DNA from 3 places in the Buttiauxella sp. AC038 genome. Region 2 is predicted to be linked to each of the others. Evidence: predicted binding sites of a transcription regulator. Region 2 holds the regulator's gene; each other region holds the start of a gene.
What was found. The regulator Fur, encoded in region 2, represses iron uptake genes when iron is present. The targets are predictions, from matches to a motif close to ATAATAATGAGAACNACTATCAA.
Positions count from the first base shown of each region.

Region 1: AC0IXI_RS10350 (TonB-dependent siderophore receptor) is a predicted target of Fur. The motif match lies at 3,040-3,062, and genes of this name have one in related genera.
Region 3: sodA (superoxide dismutase [Mn]) is a predicted target of Fur. The motif match lies at 2,892-2,914, and genes of this name have one in related genera.

Region 1 covers NZ_CEEDCQ010000001.1:2,167,448-2,174,771, reverse strand. Annotated here, with positions in the region: gene AC0IXI_RS10360 (serine/threonine protein kinase) at 1-1,002, shown strand, start outside; gene AC0IXI_RS10355 (alpha,alpha-trehalase) at 1,139-2,851, shown strand; gene AC0IXI_RS10350 (TonB-dependent siderophore receptor) at 3,156-5,333, shown strand; gene AC0IXI_RS10345 (amino acid permease) at 5,416-6,915, opposite strand; partial or broken gene AC0IXI_RS10340 (beta-galactosidase subunit beta) at 7,007-7,324, opposite strand, start outside.
Region 2 covers NZ_CEEDCQ010000001.1:3,627,876-3,635,199, reverse strand. Annotated here, with positions in the region: gene glnS (glutamine--tRNA ligase) at 1-481, shown strand, start outside; gene chiP (chitoporin ChiP) at 954-2,351, shown strand; gene chiQ (ChiQ/YbfN family lipoprotein) at 2,399-2,731, shown strand; gene fur (ferric iron uptake transcriptional regulator) at 2,822-3,274, opposite strand; gene fldA (flavodoxin FldA) at 3,619-4,149, opposite strand; gene ybfE (LexA regulated protein) at 4,301-4,582, opposite strand; gene ybfF (esterase) at 4,718-5,494, opposite strand; gene seqA (replication initiation negative regulator SeqA) at 5,677-6,225, shown strand; gene pgm (phosphoglucomutase (alpha-D-glucose-1,6-bisphosphate-dependent)) at 6,251-7,324, shown strand, end outside.
Region 3 covers NZ_CEEDCQ010000001.1:289,841-297,164, forward strand. Annotated here, with positions in the region: gene AC0IXI_RS01345 (hypothetical protein) at 154-423, shown strand; gene AC0IXI_RS01350 (hypothetical protein) at 438-776, shown strand; gene cspE (transcription antiterminator/RNA stability regulator CspE) at 1,046-1,258, shown strand; gene yiiM (6-hydroxyaminopurine reductase) at 1,323-1,997, opposite strand; gene sodA (superoxide dismutase [Mn]) at 2,068-2,688, opposite strand; gene AC0IXI_RS01370 (TRAP transporter substrate-binding protein) at 3,154-4,137, shown strand; gene AC0IXI_RS01375 (TRAP transporter small permease) at 4,155-4,667, shown strand; gene AC0IXI_RS01380 (TRAP transporter large permease) at 4,660-5,967, shown strand; gene rhaR (HTH-type transcriptional activator RhaR) at 6,006-6,851, opposite strand; gene rhaS (HTH-type transcriptional activator RhaS) at 6,926-7,324, opposite strand, start outside.

The sequences.
Region 1 (7,324 bases), 1.5 Mb from region 2:
CTTCATCAACAACATCCTGAAATCATCAACGATGCCTGGTTACGCAGGATATTGCCGATGCTGTGCGGGGCGCTGGCAACATTGCACGACGAAGGATTTATTCATCGTGATTTGTCCCTGCGCAGTATTCAAATTCAGGACAACGGAGCGCCGCTGCTACTTAATGCAGGTGCTCCACTGCGCGCCAATTCAGAAAACAGCGACGAGATTAAAACGCCGCTTAATCCTGGTTTTGCCCCGCTGGAACAGTACGCTGACGATCTCGAAAACCAACTAGGGCCGTGGACTGATATCTATGCACTCGGCGCCATTCTTTATACGTTGATAACAGGCACCTGCCCTCCAGCCAGTGTTACCCGCACGATTCAGGACCCTTGCGTTAAGCTCGCGAAGAATCGCCCTGAAGGCTATTCCCAGAGTTTGTTGCAGGCCGTCGATCACGCCCTGGCGCTAAAACCTGAAGACCGCCCGCAATCTATTGCTGAATTTGCAGCCCTTGCCGAGATTCCGATGAGCGGTATCAATGGCCTCGCATCGCTAAAACAACCAGGGACCATGTTGGTTGCTCTGGAAGATGCAGAGATTACCCCGCTGTCTCCTTTACGCAAACGCTACAAATTGCCACTACAGATAGCGGCCAGTGTGTTGGTCGGCGTGGCTGTAGGTGCGGTTATTTTTGGTGGCCATTTCTCGACAACACCGACTTCCGAGACAGCTAAACTTGAGTCACCCGCGGTACAAAAAGTCCAGGCGGTGGCAACTCCAGCTGCTCTCCCCGCCACTGAGGGTATGCTGGCGCGCGTTTATGTCCGCATGAATGACGGTGAAGAGTTGAATGTGAATGGCAAAACAGAAAAAATCACGCCGGGGGCCAATGGTTATGGTTTCCTGCAACTGCCTGCCGGAAAATATCAGATTACCCTGCGTGATAATAACCAGACGCGAAACATGACGTTGTCTGTGGAAAAAGCAGGAACATGGTTGATTAATCCGCAAGGGTAAGAGCCAGTGCCACCGGTAAATTATCTGCTTTCCTTTAATATGCGACATGGCACCTGGTACTGCCCGCAAATTCGTCTAAGGTTTTCATAGGGTTGATCGCTAAAACTTCACGCGATCATGAAAAGGAGAACAATAGATGATAAATCCTGCTTTGCGCCGTCCTCGTAGTTTATTGCTTGCGATTCAAATAGCTATCGGTTGTGCGTTCGTCGCTTTTACCTTGCCCGCTTCGGCGGCTGACGAACAACAACCGCAGCCCCAGCCACCAGATGTGCTCCTTGGCCCGTTATTTACCGATGTCCAGACTGCAAAATTATTCCCTGACCAAAAGACATTTGCAGATGCGGTTCCTAATAACGATCCGTTAATGATCCTTGCGGACTACCGCATGCAGCGCAATCAATCTGGCTTCGATTTACGTCATTTTGTGAATGTGAACTTCACCTTGCCGCGCGAGGGTGAAAAATATGTTCCACCTGAAGGACAGACGCTGCGTGAACATATCGATAGCCTGTGGCCGGTGCTAACGCGCACCACAGATAGCGTTGATAAATGGGACTCGTTGCTGCCGCTACCTAAGCCGTATGTCGTACCCGGTGGGCGTTTCCGCGAAGTTTATTATTGGGACAGCTATTTCACCATGCTTGGGCTTGCAGAAAGCGGTCACTGGGACAAAGTGCAGGATATGGTGGACAACTTTGCCCATGAAATTGATGCCTGGGGGCATATTCCCAATGGCAACCGCAGTTATTATCTAAGCCGTTCGCAACCACCGTTCTTTGCCTTTATGGTCAAACTGTTGGCCAGCCATAATGGTGATGAAACCTACATCACTTACCTGCCGCAATTGAAAAAAGAGTACGCCTACTGGATGCAGGGCAGCGATACGCTGCAAGCGGGTTCTGAAAACCTGCGCGTGGTGAAACTTAAAGATGGTTCAGTCCTGAACCGCTATTGGGATGACAGAGATACGCCACGTACAGAATCTTATCTGGATGATGTGACTACCGCGAAGAACAACCCGAATCGCCCGGCAACAGAAATCTATCGTGATTTGCGTGCCGCTGCCGCCTCGGGCTGGGATTTCAGCTCTCGCTGGATGGATAACCCAGAACAACTTGGTTCGATTCGCACCACCTCAATCGTGCCGGTGGATTTAAACGCCCTGTTATTCCAGATGGAAAAAACGCTGGCGCACGCCAGCACTGTAGCGAAAGACACCAGTGCAGCAACGCAATACCAGCAACTGGCAGATGCTCGCCAGAAAGCTATGGAAGCGCATTTGTGGAATAGCAAACAGGGCTGGTATGCCGATTACGATCTCAAAAATAATGCTGTTCGTTCTCAGTTGACCGCCGCCGCACTGTTCCCGCTTTATGTGCATGCGGCCTCGAAAGAGCGCGCGGACAAAATGGCAACCATCACCCGTGCGCAACTGCTGAAAGCCGGTGGGCTTGCGACAACCAATCTGAAAACGGGCCAGCAGTGGGATGCCCCAAATGGCTGGGCTCCCTTGCAATGGGTAGCCACCGAAGGGCTGCAGAACTATGGGCATAAAGATTTAGCCATGGAAGTCACCTGGCGCTTCCTCACCAATGTGCAGCATACCTACAACCGCGAACAGAAACTGGTTGAAAAGTATGATGTATCCAGCACGGGTACGGGCGGTGGTGGCGGAGAATATCCTCTCCAGGATGGTTTTGGCTGGACCAACGGCGTGACGCTGAAAATGCTCGATTTGTTATGCGGTAAAGAGAAGCCCTGCGATTCCACACCGGATAAATTGCCTTCAGCAACACCGGGGCCTGTGACTGAAACTACGAAACCTACTGCGGCCTCAACCCAGTAACGTCGTTCCAACGGCCTCACTCCCTCCTTCTCCTTCTCTCAAGGAGAAGGAGTAAAAATTCTCCCACCACCGATTCCCCTTAGACCCTCTCCCATGGAAAGGGTCGTACTCCTCTGTAAAAACACCAATATTTTCATGGGTTTTAATTCTCTACCTGCCAATATTTGCACTTGCTTACACAAACAATAACAATAATAATTCGCATTCCTATTCGTTATAAGATCGCCTGAATTTATACCAACCTCTCCGACACAGATCGGCCCTTCAGGTGATAACAAAAAGACATTCTCGGGAAAATAATAAAATGAAACTGGCATTTACCGTAAAGCGTTCCGCTTTACTCTGCGCGCTTGCTCTTGCTGCTCCAACCTACGCGATGGCGGAAGATACCGTTATTGTGACCGACACACTGACAGAAACCTCCACCAGCCCAACTCAGGGTTACAGCGCGACGGTTAGTCGTGGTGCTACTAAAACTGATGAGCCGTTAATCACTACCGGTCAGTCGGTGTCTGTCGTGACTCGTCAACAAATTGATGATCAGGGTGCATTATCTGTAAACAGCGCGCTCAACTACACACCGGGTGCTTTCACTGGTTTTGCTGGTGGTGCAACTCGTTATGACACTGTCGCACTGCGCGGTTTCCACGGCGGTGATGTGAATAACATCTTCCTTGATGGCTTGCGCCTGATGAGTGACGGCGGCAGCTACAACGTGGTGCAGGTTGATCCATGGTTCCTTGAGCGTATTGACGTTATCAAAGGGCCTTCTTCAGCTCTTTACGGACAAACCATTCCTGGCGGACTGGTAATGGAGACCTCAAAGCGACCGCAGTTCATTGAGGAAGGCCACGTTCGCGCCATGTACGGTAACAACAATACCACCGGCACCGCATTCGACTATACCAATGCGATTAACGATGAATGGGCCTGGCGCCTCATCGGTATGACAAAAAATAGTGATACCCAGTATGAGAAAACCCGTGAAGAACGCTATGCCATCTCCCCGTCTGTGTTATGGCAGCCGAGCGAAAATACCTCATTGGTGATGCGTGCATACCTGGAAAAAGATCCTTCAGGTGGCTTCCACGGATCGGTTCCGGCAGATGGTAGTCTCTATTCGTCTACTGGCCGTAAACTCAGCACCGGCTTCTCTGATGTAGAACCGGGCAATGACGAATTCAAACGCCACCAGCAGATTTACAGTTACGAGTTCGCTCATAGCTTTAATGACACTTGGGCGTTCCGCTCCAACGCCAGCTACACCCACTCAAACGTGGGCCTCAAGCAGGCTTACCAGATTGGCTGGGCAGATGCCGCGCACGACGAATTGATGCGTTATTACAGCGGTGAAACCTCGTCTCTCGACGCTTACGCCATCGATAACCAACTGGAAGCAGATTTCGCAACCGGCGAACTGGACCACAAAGTGGTGCTTGGCGGGGAGTTCCATAAATACACCAATAACCTGTCTGACGATTCTGCTTATACCACCAACCTAAACCCATGGACGGGCGAGTCCGGTGGACCTGGCGGTTTCTACTATTACGATCCGCGTGACCCGACTTACTCCACTATCAACCAGGGTCTGTTGACCAAAGCAGGTAAGCGTCAGTACGAACAAACCGGCGTCTATTTACAAGATGATATGAAGTGGAATCAGTGGCATATGACACTCTCTGGTCGTTACGACCATATGGTGACCAAAAGCCATATCGTGGCTGAAGCCATTGACAGTGACGTGACAGATAACCGCACCGATGATCATTTCAGCGGACGTGCCTCCCTGCTGTATGCGTTCAACAACGGGGTTTCTCCTTACGTCAGTTACAGCCAGGCAATTACACCGCAGGTTCTGCCTGATGCTGAAGGCAAATTGCTGAAGCCGACCACTGCCGAGCAGTACGAAGCGGGTGTGAAATATCAGCCAGCTGGCACAGTAGATATGTATACCGTTGCGCTGTACGACCTGACACAAAAAGATGTCGGTAACCGTGTAGTTCAGGGCAGCTATTTTGAGCCAGCAGGTAAAGTTCATTCGCAGGGCGTTGAGCTGGAAGCGCGTTCGCAGTGGAATCAGCGTTTCTCAACCATCGCTGGTTACACGTACAACAAAGTACGCTTTAAAGATGCAATCGACGGTAACGACGGCAACACGCCGTATGTGACGCCTGACCAAATGGCAAGCTTGTGGGGAATGTTCAAAGCCGACTTAGGTATCAGTCTGGGTGCTGGTGTACGCTACATTGGCAAGCAATGGGCAGATAACGAGAATACCCTGCGTGTACCTTCTGTCACTCTGCTTGATGCGATGGTACGTGCCGATATGGGTGCGTGGACGCCATCTTTGAAAGGGGCTTTCGTACAAGTTAATGCCACCAACCTGACAGGCCGTGATTACGTTGCGGGCTGTTACGGTACCGGCTATTGCTACTGGGGTGCAGAGCGTTCTGTTATTGCAACCGTGGGATATGATTTTTAAGTTTTGTTAACTCCAGTGTCGGATGTCGCTTCGCTAATCCGACCTGCGAAACATAGATACGGCCCCGTTTGGGGCCGTTTTTCTATGGCTGACGTGTTATCGCGACCTCACCTGCGAGCGGTGAAGCTGGCTTTCCCTGCTGCTGTTCCAGTGCGATTTGTGCAAGCGGTGTATCCGCTTCGTAACGCGCTCTGGCATCCAGCCCTTTCTCATATTTGTTGTATTTCCACCAGGCGTAGCCCAGGAAGATAACCAACCCACCGACGTTATAAAACACGATAGTCATAATGCTGGCACCGGTCGGGAATGTGGATGCAATAAACCCGACGGTGAAAATGACTATCAACACACTCACAATGGTGATCCCCTGCATCCGTGTGCCCATACGGAAATCACGATTGACCTCATCGTATTTCATACGCAGGTTCAGGTAGGCAAGCATGATAAACAGCGGCGGTAACATTGACGCGGCAGCGGTCATATTAATAAGCGTGTTCATCAACTCCTGTACGCTACCCGAACCCACGGTTGGGATAAGCATCAATGGGATAACAATCAGGAACTGAATCCACGCTGCACGAGTCGGTACGCCATGCTGGTTAAGACGCACGGTTTTCTCACCAAAAATACCTTTTGGAATTTCGGTAAAGAAGATTTTCACAGGAGCAGCAGTCCACATCAGCAGTGAGCCAAACATCGCAGTAAAGGAGACAATCCCGACAAAGCGGTTCATCAGCGACGTTGGCAAGCCAAAGTGATTCGCCAGCCCTTCAAATACCTGCACCGTACCGCCGGTGTAATGCAAATCAGCTTTATGAACAAAGACGTTAATCAGCAGTGAGGAGACGGTATAAAGGCCACCGATGAATAAACCAGACAAAATGATCACTTTAACAAAGGCTTTGCTGCCGCCTTTTACGTCATTGACGTACACCGCAACCGACTCAGCACCACCTGCGGCCTGGAAAATCCACGCGATAATACCGAGGAATGCCCAGCTAAACTGCGGTGTAATCGCCTGCACGTTGATTGGGTCAGCCGGTTCGACGCCACCAATCACGGCAGCCCCTGCAAGAATGATGTAGGAGAACGTAAGGAGAAGCATCAGCGTGGAGGTGACTGAGGTCATCGGCCCCAACAATTTTGCTCCGTGGTTTGAAATCCAGGTGGAGAAAGCAAACAGGCAAATGCTGATTATTGCCGTCGTTATCGGCGTGAAAATATAGTCATAGCCAAGGAACGCATATGAGGCGTAGGCAATAACTCGCGGTAGTAACGAGGTAAAGAAAAACAGGTTAACAAACCAGTAGGTGTAGGCGGTGATAAATGCCCAGCGGCCACCTAACGCACTCTTCACCCAGGCATAAACTCCCGCTTCGGAATTACGGTTCAGAGAGACGAATTCCGCGATGATTAAACAGAACGGAATAAAATAAATGAGTGTCGCCACCAGGAAAACCGGTGCCGATGCGATACCTAACTGAATATTGTTATTAATGACGTTATTGAAGCTAAACACCGCCGCAAATGTCATCGCTAATAACCCGAACTTGCCAATAGTATTTCTGTTTGTTGAAGCCATACGAACTCCACACTGTAGGGTAAATTTTAGTAATTTTTTCGTAGGTCGGATAGCGCTTGCGCCATCCGACACCAGTCAGGCGTTTAACACCCTATTTATTTAGAAAATACGTTTCTTCAATCGTGACTTTTAAAATCACTTTTTTGACGTCTTTCCCCTGCGAAAACCGGTGTGCTTCGTGGTTTTCACAGATGATGACGTTTCCGGCGTTAAGCTGATGTTTAACACCCTGCCCGCGCAAAAACTCACGGTCAGTTTCATCGCTGTAAGCAATTTCTGGGGTTAACTCGTTTTTCGCTGCAACCTCAACGGTTTCTTGTCCCGCAAGGTAATAATGAACATCGAAATAACGGCGATTCCCTTCGAATAAATCCATGTTATTTACTGGGCCTTCTGCAAGGCGATAAAC
Region 2 (7,324 bases):
AGAAGCCAACAAGCAATATAAGCGTCTGGTGTTGGGCAAAGAAGTACGCCTGCGTAATGCATATGTGATTAAAGCCGATCGCGTTGAGAAAGATGATGCAGGGAATATCACCACGCTGCATTGCTCCTACGATCCGGACACATTAAGCAAAGACCCAGCTGATGGCCGTAAAGTTAAAGGTGTGATTCATTGGGTGAGTGCAGAACATGCATTGCCTGTTGAGATTCGCCTTTATGACCGCCTTTTCAGTGTTGCAAACCCAGGGGCTGCAGAAGATTTCCTTGCAACGATTAACCCGGAATCACTGGTTATCAAACAAGGCTTCGTCGAACCAAGTCTGCAAAATGCCGAAAAAGGCAAAGCGTATCAGTTCGAGCGCGAAGGTTATTTTTGCCTGGACAGCCGTTATGCAACTGCCGAAAAACTGGTATTTAACCGTACCGTTGGCTTGCGTGATACTTGGGCGAAAATGGGCGAATAGTCCCTTTTTACTAGGTCAATATCTGACAAAAACGCCGCAAATTGCGGCGTTTTTTTTCGCTTTATAATCATTTGCTTAAATATATCTTCACATTCGCGTTGCGAATTAATGTTATTTACACTTCTTCCTCTCTACTTTTTATGGTCAACCTCGGAACATTAAAAATTCTTATTTTAATTATGTGAGCGCTCTCATATGGAGTTTTGTATTTTATAAATAGTAATTATCAAGATAAAACTCTTGTGTCGTTATTTGTTACAAATGCTCATAAATTATGTGCTCTCTGTCATAATATCGGAATGAACTCTTACAAAGTCATTGATAATTCGCGTCGCGAAAAATAGTCTTAAGGGCAGCAGTAATGCGGGCAAATATTCATAACCGCTTTAGCCGTTAGGCATTTTTACTTTTTTTCGCCATAAGGCGTCTTTTAACGTCCGGCGATTATTGATACGTCAAAGAGGAATAATATATGCGTACGTTTAGTGGCAAACGTAGTGCACTGGCGCTTGCAATTGCAGGTGTCACGGCTCTTTCAGGACTTGTAGTCATCCCTCAGGCAAGCGCAGCAGGCTTTGTTGATGACTCGACTCTGACCGGTGGTGTTTATTACTGGCAGCGTGAGCGTGACCGTAAAGATGTTACGACTGATAAATATGAAACTAACCTTGCGCATTCCACCTGGAACGCCAACCTGGACTTCCAGTCTGGTTTCGCCGCTGACATGTTCGGTCTGGATATTGCGGCCTTTACTGCTATCGAAATGGCAGAAAATGGTAACAGCGGTCACCCGAACGAAATCGCATTCTCCTCTGTAAACAAAGCTTACGACGAAGATTACTCAGGTGATAAGAGCGGTATTAGCCTCTATAAAGCCGCAGCTAAATTCAAATACGGCCCGGTTTGGGCACGTGGCGGTTACATTCAGCCAACCGGGCAAACCTTGCTCGCACCACACTGGAGCTTCATGCCTGGTACTTACCAGGGCGCTGAAGCCGGTGCAAACTTTGATTACGGCGATTCTGGTGCGCTGAGCTTCTCCTACATGTGGACCAACGAGTACAAAGCTCCATGGCACCTGGAAATGGACAAGTTCTATCAGAACGACAAAAAAACCAAAGTTGAATATTTACACTCTCTTGGCGCGAAGTATGACTTCAAAAATGATTTCATTCTCGAAGCGGCATTTGGGCAGGCTGAAGGCTACGTTGATCAGTATTTCACCAAAGCAAGCTATAAGTTTGATATCGCGGGCAGCCCGTTAACAACCAGCTACCAGTTCTACGGTACGCGTGACAAAGTTTCAGATGGCAGCGTTAACGATCTGTACGACGGCACTGCATGGTTGCAGGCATTGACTCTCGGATACAGAGTGGGTCAGGTTGATTTGCGTCTTGAAGGAACTATTGTTAAGGCCGATGGCCAGCAAGGTTACTTCCTGCAGCGTATGACCCCAACTTATGCATCTTCAAACGGTCGTCTTGATGTGTGGTGGGATAACCGCTCTGACTTCAACGCCAACGGTGAAAAAGCAGTATTTGCAGGCGCGATGTATGACCTGAGCAATTGGAACCTGGCAGGTTGGGCAGTGGGTGCTTCTTATGTGTACGCATGGGATGCTAAACCAAGCTCTAAACCAACCACTGACGGTTACTACGATGCTGATAATCGCCTGAAAGAATCTGCGTACAGCCTTGATGCGTTGTACACCGTTCAGGATGGTCGTGCGAAAGGCACGCTGTTCAAACTGCACTTCACTCAGTACGACAACCATTCAGACATCCCAAGCTGGGGCGGTGGTTACGGCAACATCTTCCAGGATGAGCGCGACGTGAAATTCATCGTCATCGCACCGTTCACCATCTTCTGATTCGAATCCGGGCGTGAAAACGCCCGGTTTTCTTAAGGATATCAAACATGAAAAAAATCGTTCTGACTGTGGTGATGGCGTTAGGTTTAAGTGCGTGTGCGCAGCAACAACCTAAAACGGCTCCGGAAGACACAAAACTAAAACAAGCGTATAGCGCCTGTATTAACACCGCAGAAGGCAATCCGGATAAAATTCAGGCCTGCCAAAGCGTATTGAATGTGTTGGCTCAGGATAAGGAACACCAGGAGTTTGCGAAGAAAGAAACGGTTCGTACCCTGGATTACCAGAACTGCATTCAGGCAACACGTACCGGTAATGACCAGGCCGTGAAAGCAAAATGCGATAAAATCTGGCAAGAGATCCGCGCCAACAATAAGTAATCGCTGTATTCAGGCAATAAAAAAACCGATGAGCTTCCTCACCGGTTTTTTTATTGCCTGACACCCAACTCTGGGTGCCGGAGGTGCAGATTACTTTTCGCTGATTTCGTGTGCGTTTTCGTCGGTACGGCAATCACCTTCAGCACAATGACCATAAAGGTACAGGCTGTGGTTAGTCAGACGAATACCATGACGTGATGCGATTTCACGCTGACGGGCTTCGATTGAATCATCGCTGAATTCAATTACTTTGCCGCAGTCCAGGCAAATCAGGTGGTCATGGTGATGCTGCTGTGTCAGTTCGAATACGGATTTGCCGCCTTCGAAGTTATGGCGCGTCACAATGCCTGCATCATCAAACTGGTTTAGTACACGATAAACGGTGGCGAGACCAATCTCTTCGCCCATATCAATCAGACGTTTATATAAGTCTTCCGCACTGACGTGGTGGTTCACCGGCCCCTGCAGCACTTCAAGGATTTTTAATCGAGGAAGCGTGACTTTCAGGCCGGCCTTCTTTAATGCGGTATTATTGTCAGTCATGCGGAAATTGTCCTGTTGCTTAACGATTCGCTCGGAGTCAGGGTGAGCGTTAAGATGAATGCGTCTCATTATAGAACTGCCCCTTCTAAATGGGAACCGCAAGTATTATGCATAACCAAGTTAAAAAATTGCGGTTGAGTCGCGATTTGATGGCCTTGATAGCTATTTGTCAGGAGTTCATTGTACAGGGACAAGCTGAAAAGTTAAAAATTTGTAGCAATTATTTTAATCGGAAATAACTATCAATGTGGCGAAACCCAATAGTCTCGCCACATTGATGCCCATCGCCCTTGAATATGCAGGTTTATTGCCAGCCTGCATCTTAAAGTAGCCAGGGTTTAGAATCAGGCGTTGATGATATCAGCCAGGTTGAGCTCATCAGAAACTTGTTTAACCCATTTCTGAACGCGTTCAGCAGTCAGTTCTGGTTGACGGTCTTCGTCAATCGCCAGGCCAACAAAGTGGTCATCGTCTGCAAGACCTTTAGATGCTTCGAAATGGTAACCCGCAGTCGGCCAGTGACCGACGATAGCTGCACCGCGCGGCTCAATGATGTCGCGGATAGTGCCTAATGCGTCACAGAAGTATTCTGCGTAGTCTTCCTGGTCACCGCAACCAAACAACGCTACCAGTTTGCCATTGAAATCAACTTCTTCCAGAGTTGGGAAGAAATCGTCCCAATCACACTGGGCTTCGCCGTAGTACCAGGTTGGAATGCCGAGAAGCAGAATGTCGAAGCCTTCCAGGTCTTCTTTGCTGCTCTTAGCAATGTCATGCACCTCAGCAACATCTTTACCGAGCTGTTTTTGAATCATTTTCGCGATATTTTCGGTGTTACCAGTGTCGCTGCCGAAAAAAATGCCTACGATTGCCATGAGTAAAATAACCTCTTGATACTTAATGGTATGGTGGCTGCTATTTGGCCACAGATAGGGCAATCATAGCAGAACACTTCGTGGTGCGGAAACTGCTATCGCCCCGGTGTGCACAGACTGCAAAATCGCATACCAGGACATAGCACTAAAACTAACTGAGATGTTGCTTCAGTTGTTCGAGAAGTATCTCTTCAATCAATTCACTACGACTGATATTGCGCGCTTCAGCCAGCTGATTGAGAGCATCTACCGCATCGTTATTGAGCTTTAGCTCCACTCGCTTCAGGCCGCGTACTTTATCGCGCTTGAGTTGGTTGCGTTTGTTGATACGCAATTGCTCATCACGCGTTAGCGGATTGGTTTTTGGTCGCCCCGGGCGACGCTCGTCCGCGAACAGATCTAATGTAGTACGGTCCGTTTGTTCTTTTGCCATGATTAGACTACTGACAGGGAATTCAGGTGGCACGGAGCGGGGTGCTCTGGCGCAATTTAGCGCGCAATCATACATCAGCATGGCTTGCGCGCCAACGCGTTAGCCACATCTTGCGGCCAGTCGGTTTGTTTTTAATCAGTTTGCCGCTGTTGTGTCGATAAAACGATGGATTGCGCGCAAAACAGCATCAGGTTTTTCTGCGTGAACCCAGTGTCCGGCACCTGCAACCACATGAGCACGCGCCTGAGGGAACTGTGAAAGCAACTGGCTACGATGCGATTCATTGACATAAGGAGATGCGCCGCCGCGAATAAATAGCGAGGGTTCATTCCATGCAGGAATGTTTTCCCAGCCGACAATATTCTCATATTGCTCCCACAGCACCGGCACGTTGAATTTCCATTCGCCATCGGCAAAGGATTTTAGCAAGAACTGAATAACACCTTCTTCATCAAGATGCTCGCGCATCACGGTCGCGGCCTGCTGCCGTGTTTTAACGCAAGCGGCGCTGACGGCATTTATTGCAGTGAAAATTTCATCGTGGCGGCGCACCTGATAATCCACCGGTGCAATATCAATCAGTACTAATTTGTCGATACGCTCTGGGGCAATCGCCGTCAAAGCCATCGCCACTTTGCCACCCATTGAATGGCCAATAATAATGGCTTTCTCAAAGTCATATTCATCGAGCGTTTCGACGACATCCTGCGCCATAGCAGGGTAGTTCATCTCAGAGCTTTGTGGTGATAAACCGTGGTTGCGCAGATCGATTTGCAGCAACGTATGATCCTGCCCAAGGTCACGGGCCAGCACGCCCAGGTTATCAAGGCTACCAAAAAGACCGTGAATAAGGACGATGGGGGAATTACTAGTCGATTGTTGCGCAGTTTGCAGGCGAGCATTCAATTTCATGGCAAAGTTCTTTTTTTACTTCGTGCGGTTAGGGTATCATAACGGCATCCTGCCGCACTGCCGCAAATTTCCAGTTTAGTCTGACTTTGTGGTGTGACAAAAGCTTGGCTCTACCCGAGGTTGGGATTTGTCCTTATAATCCCAATTACTTGCATTCAGAAAAGATATCGCACTGGATTAAGATGAAAACAATTGAAGTTGATGACGAGCTCTATCGCTATATTGCCAGCCACACGCAGCACATTGGTGAAAGCGCGTCCGATATTTTACGGCGCATGTTGAAATTTACCGCCGGCCAAACCCCAGCTACACCTGCAATTACCGGCCAGACAGGCGCAACTGCTGCACCTGCTCCGGAAGCCAAACCCGTAAATAAAGCACGCGATCGCGTTCGTGCGGTTCGTGAATTATTGCTGTCCGATGAATATGCGGAGCAAAAGAAAGCGGTTAACCGTTTCATGATGGTGCTTTCAACTCTGTATACACTTGATGCTCAAGCTTTTGGTGAAGCGACTGAATCGCTGCATGGTCGTACACGTGTCTATTTTGCAGGTAATGAACAGACGTTGCTGCAAAATGGAAACCAGACCAAACCTAAGCATGTTCCAGGAACGCCATACTGGGTTATTACTAACACCAATACTGGCCGTAAATGCAGCATGGTCGAACACATCATGCAATCAATGCAGTTCCCGGCGGAATTGATTGAAAAGGTTTGCGGCACAATTTAACACCTCGCGTCAGAAGGAAAGGCCAATGGCTAACCACCCTCGTGCAGGACAACCGGCACAACAGAGCGATTTGATTAACGTAGCCCAACTGACGGCTCAGTATTATGTACTGAAGCCCGAAGTGGGGAATAGCGAACATGCGGTGAAGTTCGGAACATCCGGTCACCGTGGTAGTGCGGCACGTCAAAACTTTAACGAGCCTCACATTCTCGCAATTGCTCAGGCGATTGCAGAAGATCGTGCAAAAAATGGCATTACCGGGCCGTGCTATGTGGGTAAAGATACCCACGCGCTGTCTGAACCTGCGTTTATCTCCGTACTGGAAGTGCTGGCTGCGAACGGTGTGGATGTTATTGTGCAGCAGGCGAACGGCTACACGCCAACGCCAGCTATCTCTCACGCCATTCTGATGCATAACAAAAAGGGTGGCGCGCAGGCTGATGGCATCGTTATTACGCCTTCGCACAACCCACCGGATGACGGTGGTATCAAATACAATCCACCTAACGGTGGCCCGGCTGATACCAACGTCACCAAAGTCGTAGAAGATCGCGCTAATGCATTGCTGGCCACAGATCTGAAAGACGTGAAACGTATCTCTCTTGATCAGGCGTGGAAAAGTGGCCACGTACAAGAGCAAGATCTAGTGCAGCCGTTTATTGAAGGGCTGGTGGATATCGTAGATATGGCCGCCATCCAGAAAGCAGGCCTGAAACTGGGTGTTGATCCACTCGGTGGTTCCGGTATCGAATACTGGCAGCGTATCGCGAAGCACTACAATCTGGATCTGACGATTGTTAACGATCACGTTGATCAGACCTTCCGCTTTATGCACCTCGACAAAGATGGCGCGATCCGTATGGATTGCTCGTCCGAATGTGCGATGGGAGGCCTGTTAGCGCTGCGCGATAAATTCGACCTGGCTTTCGCCAATGACCCGGATTACGACCGCCACGGTATCGTCACGCCAGCTGGCCTGATGAACCCGAACCATTACCTGGCTGTTGCGATTAACTACCTGTTCCAGCATCGCCCACAGTGGGGCAAAGATGTTGCCGTGGGTAAAACACTGGTTTCTTCTGCAATGATTGACCGTGTA
Region 3 (7,324 bases), 3.3 Mb from region 2:
TGTTTTCCCCGTCGCAAGGCGGGGAATATTCTCCCTCTTTAGCATTCCCCATCCGCACTTAATTCCTGCCCAAGGTACAAATTTGTCATAAATTTGACACCGCCTGATGCTGTTCATAAACTCGTCATTAACTGTCCGTTATGAGGAGTTCTCATGCCAAATACAATGTCCCAAAAGACTGCCCGAGAAGGGTTAAGCAACCCTGAGCTTTTTGAGGGCGGCGTTTACGTCACGAAAAACGGTGTCGCGGAACTCTTTGTTCAGACAGCCGCTGAGCGCCAGTTGGAAGAGGCTGAGCGTTTACGCGAACGCCAGAGCAACGCGCTATTAAAACTGGTGATGAAGGCCAAGCACGAAGTGACAGAAGGGAAAACGGTTTCGCCTGAAGCTGCCCTCCAACGACTCCGTACTGCAAGGAAATAAACAGGGAGTATAAAGTGAAGGAACACCACATTGTACTTACCGAAACTGCGGTGAAAAGCCTGCAGGATATTGAATTCTTTAAGTCACAATTTATCGGTGTTGAGGCTGCTGGAACATTCATTGAATCGCTGTTATTACGTTCGGTTGCGGCTATTTCAGAGGACCCAACCCGATATCGTATAAACGGTACTCTCGCGGACAAAGGTGTCAGGATTCGTGAGTGGCTGGATGTGGAAAATGAGTATCGTTGTTTTTATGACGACAGCAACCATTCTGAAATCGGCATTTTACTCTATGCAAGCATGAAGGAAGATTTCGAATCGGCGCTCTATCGCCACAATGTTATTTACTGAGTTTACCGCTACTCTGAGTTTCCAGACCGCAGATGGCCTGAGCTCCAGCCCTGCGGACGGCTAAAATAAACCTTGTTATTCACTACTGTTATATGAGTTAATGCATTCATCGGTTTGAAGCACAGACCCTTAAGCAGTTTAGTAGCGCAGTCCTCAAAGAGTTATCATAGATACCCTTCGACGTGATCTACCTTCCTTTATCGCTTTAAAAAATCTGTAATACATTCCAATTGCGCCGGAAGGCAAATTTAATTTAAAAGGTAATATCTATGTCTAACAAAATGACTGGTCTCGTAAAATGGTTCAACTCTGACAAAGGCTTCGGCTTCATCACTCCTGACGATGGCTCAAAAGACGTGTTCGTACACTTCTCTGCTATCCAGATTGATGGCTACAAGTCTCTGGACGAAGGCCAGAAAGTGTCTTTCACCATCGAAAGTGGTGCTAAAGGCCCAGCTGCTGGTAACGTAACTAACCTGTAAGGTTAACGTTAGCAAAGCTAAGAATTTTAAAACCCGCTTCGGCGGGTTTTTTCGTATCTGGGGTTTATTTCCCAAACAATCTCCGGGAATTATCTTCGATCTTCCCTAGCAGACGCCGTTTCTGCATAGTTCGCGTCCAGCTCACGGATAGCCCTGCAGCCGAAAGTAACCGGTGATACTGCTCATCATCAAATGGCATATGCCATGCTGTCGCAATCGCTTCTGCGACCGTCACATCACTAACGCGAGAAACCAGCTCAAGCGGTGATTCCGTCGATACATTTCCCGCCATTACGACCCGATAAAGCCAGCCGCAATAACCCGTTTCCTGCATCAAAGAAGACATATCGCTAATGCCAAAATGGTAATTCAGCTTGAAGCAGGGTGAGCGCGGCTGCGTGACCTGAATCAGTGCTTCTCCCCAACGGAAAATATCGCCGATATAGACATCTTTTTCTGTCAGGCCTTCGGTCGATAAGTTTTCACCGTAGGCAGGAGCGGTAAAAAGCTCAGCTTGTTCGGGGAATTCACGCGCCCAGTGAAGATAATGTTCACGTGGGTAGTGGCATAACGCGCGATCCGGCCCGCCATGAATGACTTTTTCAGCCTGCTGATCGCCTTCAAGGCCCAGTTCGGTGAGTTTAAGTTCACCATCGACCTGATATTTGGCAATAGCACTCGGCCTACTGCCCTGATATTCACGAATTTTGCCGATATAAACGTTTAGCGAATAGTGCATCTGAACCTCCCTGCAACAGACATAAAAAAAGCGAGCCATCAGGCTCGCCTCTCGTCAGCTGCAATGCAACTTATTTTTTAGCGGCAAAACGTGCTGCTGCTTCGTCCCAGTTCACTACATCCCAGAATGCTTTGATGTAGTCAGGGCGACGGTTTTGGAATTTCAGGTAGTAAGCGTGTTCCCAAACGTCCAGGCCCACGATTGGGAAACCGGAAACGCCAGAAACAGCTTCGCCCATCAGTGGGCTGTCCTGGTTTGCGGTAGAAACCACAGCCAGTTTGTCGCCTTTCAGTACCAGCCACGCCCAGCCTGAACCAAAGCGAGTTGCTGCTGCTTTCTCAAATTCTGCTTTGAAGTTATCAACGCTACCGAAGTCACGCTCGATGGCTGCCTTCAGGTCACCTTGCAGGGTGGTGCCAGTTTTCAGGCCTTTCCAGAAGAAGCTGTGGTTAGCGTGGCCGCCTGCGTTGTTACGCAGAACGGTTTTCTTGTCTGCTGGCAGTTGATCCAGTTTAGTGATCAGCTCTTCAACTGGCAGGCTTGCGAACTCTGGCAGAGACTCCAGCGCTGCATTCGCGTTGTTTACGTACGCCTGGTGGTGTTTGCTGTGATGGATTTCCATCGTTTGTTTGTCGAAATGTGGTTCCAGGGCGTCGTATGCGTAAGGCAGGGATGGCAGTGTATAACTCATATTCATCATCTCCATTTATACCCGTCCCCCTTCAAGCTGCAGATGCGTTGGCTGCGTTCACTCATCCGAATCATTAGTTTACTAAGATCATCGGGATTCGTTCACTTGCCGCCTTCCTGTAACTCGAAGGTCTAAGGGATATTATCGAACGGCGAACAAGCTGTTAACGCCGCGTAATCAGTTGGTTCATTATAGTTAATTAAATGATATTGAAAATGATTATCAATGCCGTACTTTTAGCATGGTTATAACTTTTCGTTATCTATCTGAATAAAATAATGGTTTGAACGTTGATGCGCCTGCCTCCCAGCGTAAAATGCTGAAAATCCTGAAATGTGAAACACGCTTTCAAAATCTTTCTCACAGCGCCACCTTTCTCCTCGTTCTGGCAAAATCCACAAGGTGTTGATCGGCTTATCCTCGTATTTTCGCTCCAGGAAAAACCATAATCATCACGAGGGAGTTATGAACATATCACGGACAGTGAATACTCTACTTTTATGCTGTTTAGCTACTCTGGCTTTTAGGTCTAACGCTGAAACCGTCCTACGCCTTGCCTATGCTGAAAACAGCCAGCCAGTTAAAGACGCGCTTCATTTTTTGGGAAAACAAATCGAAGAGAAAACCGCTGGTGAAGTGAAGGTTATTTACTTTCCCGACGCTCAGCTTGGAGGTGAACGAGAACTGGTAGAACTGACACAGGTTGGGGTTGTCGATATCACCAAAGTTTCATCCGGTTTGATGGAAAGCTTCTCCCCTATGTATGGCGTGTTTTCCCTGCCGTATCTGTTTGCTGATATTGAAGAATATTACAAAGTAATGGATAACGCTGATGTGATGGAGCCAGTTTATCAGTCTACTGTCGCACAGGGTTTTTTCGGCATCGGCTGGTATGACTCAGGCGCCCGCAACTTTTATATGAGCAAGGGGCCCATCCGTAAGATAGAAGATCTTCGCGGCAAAAAAATCCGCGTCATGCAAAGTGACACTGCTATTCGCACGCTTAAGCTGCTGGGTGCATCACCTATCGCGATGAGTCAGGCTGAAGTTTATACCTCTCTTCAACAGGGCATTCTGGATGGAGCCGAGAACAACGAATTTGCTCTGACTATCGCCCGTCACGGCGAAGTTGCCCGCTACTACACCTACGATATGCACACCCGCATCCCCGACATTCTGTTAATGAGCTCTTTAACCCTGGAAAAGCTGACACCTGAACAGCAAAAAATTGTTAAAGCAGCAGTAAAAGCATCGATTGAGTTTGAGAAAGCAGCCTGGGATAAGGAAATCGAAAAAACCCGACAACAAGCGATGAAAGACTTCAAGGTGGAGTTCTTTGAAATCGACAAAAAACCCTTCCAGGACGCTGTACAGCCAATTTATGAGGGGCTGAAAGATAAGCCTGCTCTCTATTCGCTGTATCAAAATATTCAATCAGCAAAACACTAATTTTACAGGATCGGATTATGGATACGTTAAGAAAGATACTCGATCAAATCCTTGGCAGTATTTGTTGTCTGTTGCTGGCAACGATGGTGTGTATTGCCTGTTGGCAGGTGATTAGCCGTTATATTGTTGGCGTGCCAAGCACCACCTCAGAAGAACTTTTACGCTTTTCACTGGTATGGCTTTCAATGCTGGGAATGGCCTACGTTGCCGGGAAGAATCAGCATATTAGCCTGACAATATTAGTCGACAAAGTGTCCCCAGCCGTTCGCCGCTGGTGGATGATTGTGCTGCAGTTGACCTTCGCGGCCTTCTCCATTTGGGTACTGATTATCGGTGGCCTGAAAATATCCTCAATATCGATGCTACAAATCTCACCGGCGCTAGGTATTCCCATGGGGAAAATCTATTACGCTCTGCCAGTCGCGGGCATTCTGATTATTGCTTACAGCCTGATGAACATTCTGGATTTGTGCAAAGCAATGAATACAGAGATGGATTCCAGCACTACCATGGAGAATCAACATGATTGATCCAATCCTTGCATCTTTCACGCTGGTAAGTGTTTTTGTAGTGCTCCTCGCCATGGGCGCTCCTATTGGTATCTGCATCGTTATTGCGTCATGCGGAACAATGATGCTGGCTTTACCTTTTGATATTTCAATGTTTGCTACTGCACAGAAAATGTTTTCCAGCCTGGACAGCTTTGCCTTATTAGCAGTGCCATTCTTCGTATTATCTGGGGTGATAATGAATAGCGGAGGAGTCGCGACCCGGCTTGTTAACTTCGCCAAACTGTTTACCGGAAAACTGCCTGGTTCACTTTCTTATACCAATATTATCGGCAACATGATGTTTGGTGCCATTTCCGGTTCAGCCATTGCTGCATCGACCTCAATTGGTGGCGTTATGGTGCCAATGAGTGCAAAAGAGGGTTATAGCCGTAGCTTTGCCGCGGCGGTAAATATCGCCTCAGCGCCAACAGGGATGCTGATTCCGCCGACTACCGCATTCATTTTATATGCACTGGCGAGTGGTGGAACGTCCATTGCTGCACTATTTGCCGGTGGCCTGGTGGCGGGAGTTATGTGGGGCGTGGGCTGTATGTTGGTTACATTGGTTGTGGCCAAACGTAATAACTACCGTGTGTTTTTTGCTCTGCAAAAAGGCATGGCGATGAAAGTCACCATGGAAGCGGTGCCGAGTCTGTTGCTGATTGTGATCATTGTCGGCGGAATTGTGAAAGGTATTTTCACCGCTATTGAAGCCTCAGCGATTGCCGTGGTCTATACCTTGATACTCACGATGGTGCTTTACAGAACCATCAAGATTAAAGATTTACCGGACATCCTGATCCAGACCGTGGTGATGACAGGAGTCATCATGTTCCTGCTGGCAACATCTTCGGCAATGTCATTCTCAATGTCGATAACTAATATTCCGGCGGCACTAAGCGACCTGATTTTGGGTATCTCTGATAACAAGTTAGTCATCTTGCTTGTCGTGACAATATTTTTGCTGGTTATCGGCGCGTTTATGGATATCGGTCCTGCCATCCTGATTTTCACCCCTATACTGCTGCCAATTATGGTGAAGTTGGGGGTAGATCCGGTGCATTTTGGGATCTTGATGATCTACAACCTTGCGATAGGCACCATCACACCTCCAGTAGGAAGCGGGCTTTATGTTGGGGCCAGTGTGGGTAAGGTTAAAGTAGAAGAAGTGATAAAACCGCTAATTCCATTCTATATTGCCATCATTGGTGTGCTGTTTATCATTACCTATATACCTGAAATTACGTTGTTCTTACCTCGTATATTGGGAGTGATGTAACAACACGACTGCACTCGGCAAGCCCGAGTGCAGTGCCTTCAGTCTGCGAGATGGCGTTGTCGCCACTGGCTGGGGGTCATCTCCATTTCCCGCGTAAACACCGCAGAAAAATAGTTACTGTCTTCAAATCCACAACGGGTTGCCACTTCACTCACTAAATAATCTGTATGGCGAAGAAGATATTGAGCATGGCAAATCTGCAACTGGCGCAAATAATGGTTAACCGTCATTCCCGTCTGCTGTCGAAATTGCTGGCGTAGTGCCCGCTCATTACATTGATTGTCATGGCAAAACTGCTCCAGCATAAATGTCCGTTCCAGGTTGCCCGCCAGCGCTGTAATCAGCTTATCTAACAATGTTTCACTGGAAGTGACTGGTACGCTGTCAACGGCATAGCGATGCCGATGCAAAGTAATCAACAGCTGAGCAAAAAGTGTTTCTGTTAGACAAAACGAAAAGGCTTCTGCTTTGCGGCTTTCCTGTTCAATCTGCGTGATAATTTGCCGTACGAGGTTCATGCCATTGGTGCCAAGACGCGAGTAAGGTTGAAATGACCCGTCTTCCAGACCAGGGATCAAAGCCTTCCAGTCAAGATTCAGTTTCAGTCGCTCAGGGCAATAGATAATATTTTGTAAAACGAGGTCGTTTACCGAGGCATAAGAGTGACGGTCTTCAGCACGAATATAGAATAAATCACCACGGGTGATGCGATATGGGCGATCGTTGAGGATGTGTAATCCATTTCCGCGCCAGACAATCACCAGCTCGCAGAATTCATGGGTATGTTCGGCAAAAACATCCTGCGGATAGCGATCCGCCACGTTAACTGCTTGCTCAGTACCGGAGAAGAAATCAGATTTTCGCAGGATTAACTGGCCGGCCACGGGCTCTCACCTCTGAAGATAACGACCTGATATTATCTCCCGATAGTGAAAGCAAAACGGTGACTATCTTCTCGTTACTGGAGTTGGGTATCACGTCCGTGGCGAATATCGCGCGGTGACCAGCTGAACTCACGTTTAAACAACGTGGAAAAGTGGTTGCTGTCACCAAAGCCGCATTCGAAAGCAATGTCAGTCACGCTATTTTCGCTGTGGCGTAACAAATGGCGGGCCTTAATAAGACGTAGACGGTTAAGGTAGCGCTGGGGGGTAAGGCCTGTTTGCTGTTTCATTTGGCGATGTAACGTACGCAATGACAAAGAAAATGTATCAGCCAAATGTTCCCAATTGATCTCACAGGCAAAATTATCCTCAAGCCACATCATCAAATGATTAAGCTGCATATCGTTCTCTTTACCGCTTTCATTCAGGCTGGTCTTACGGAGCAGTACTAACAATTGCATGAACAGTACTTC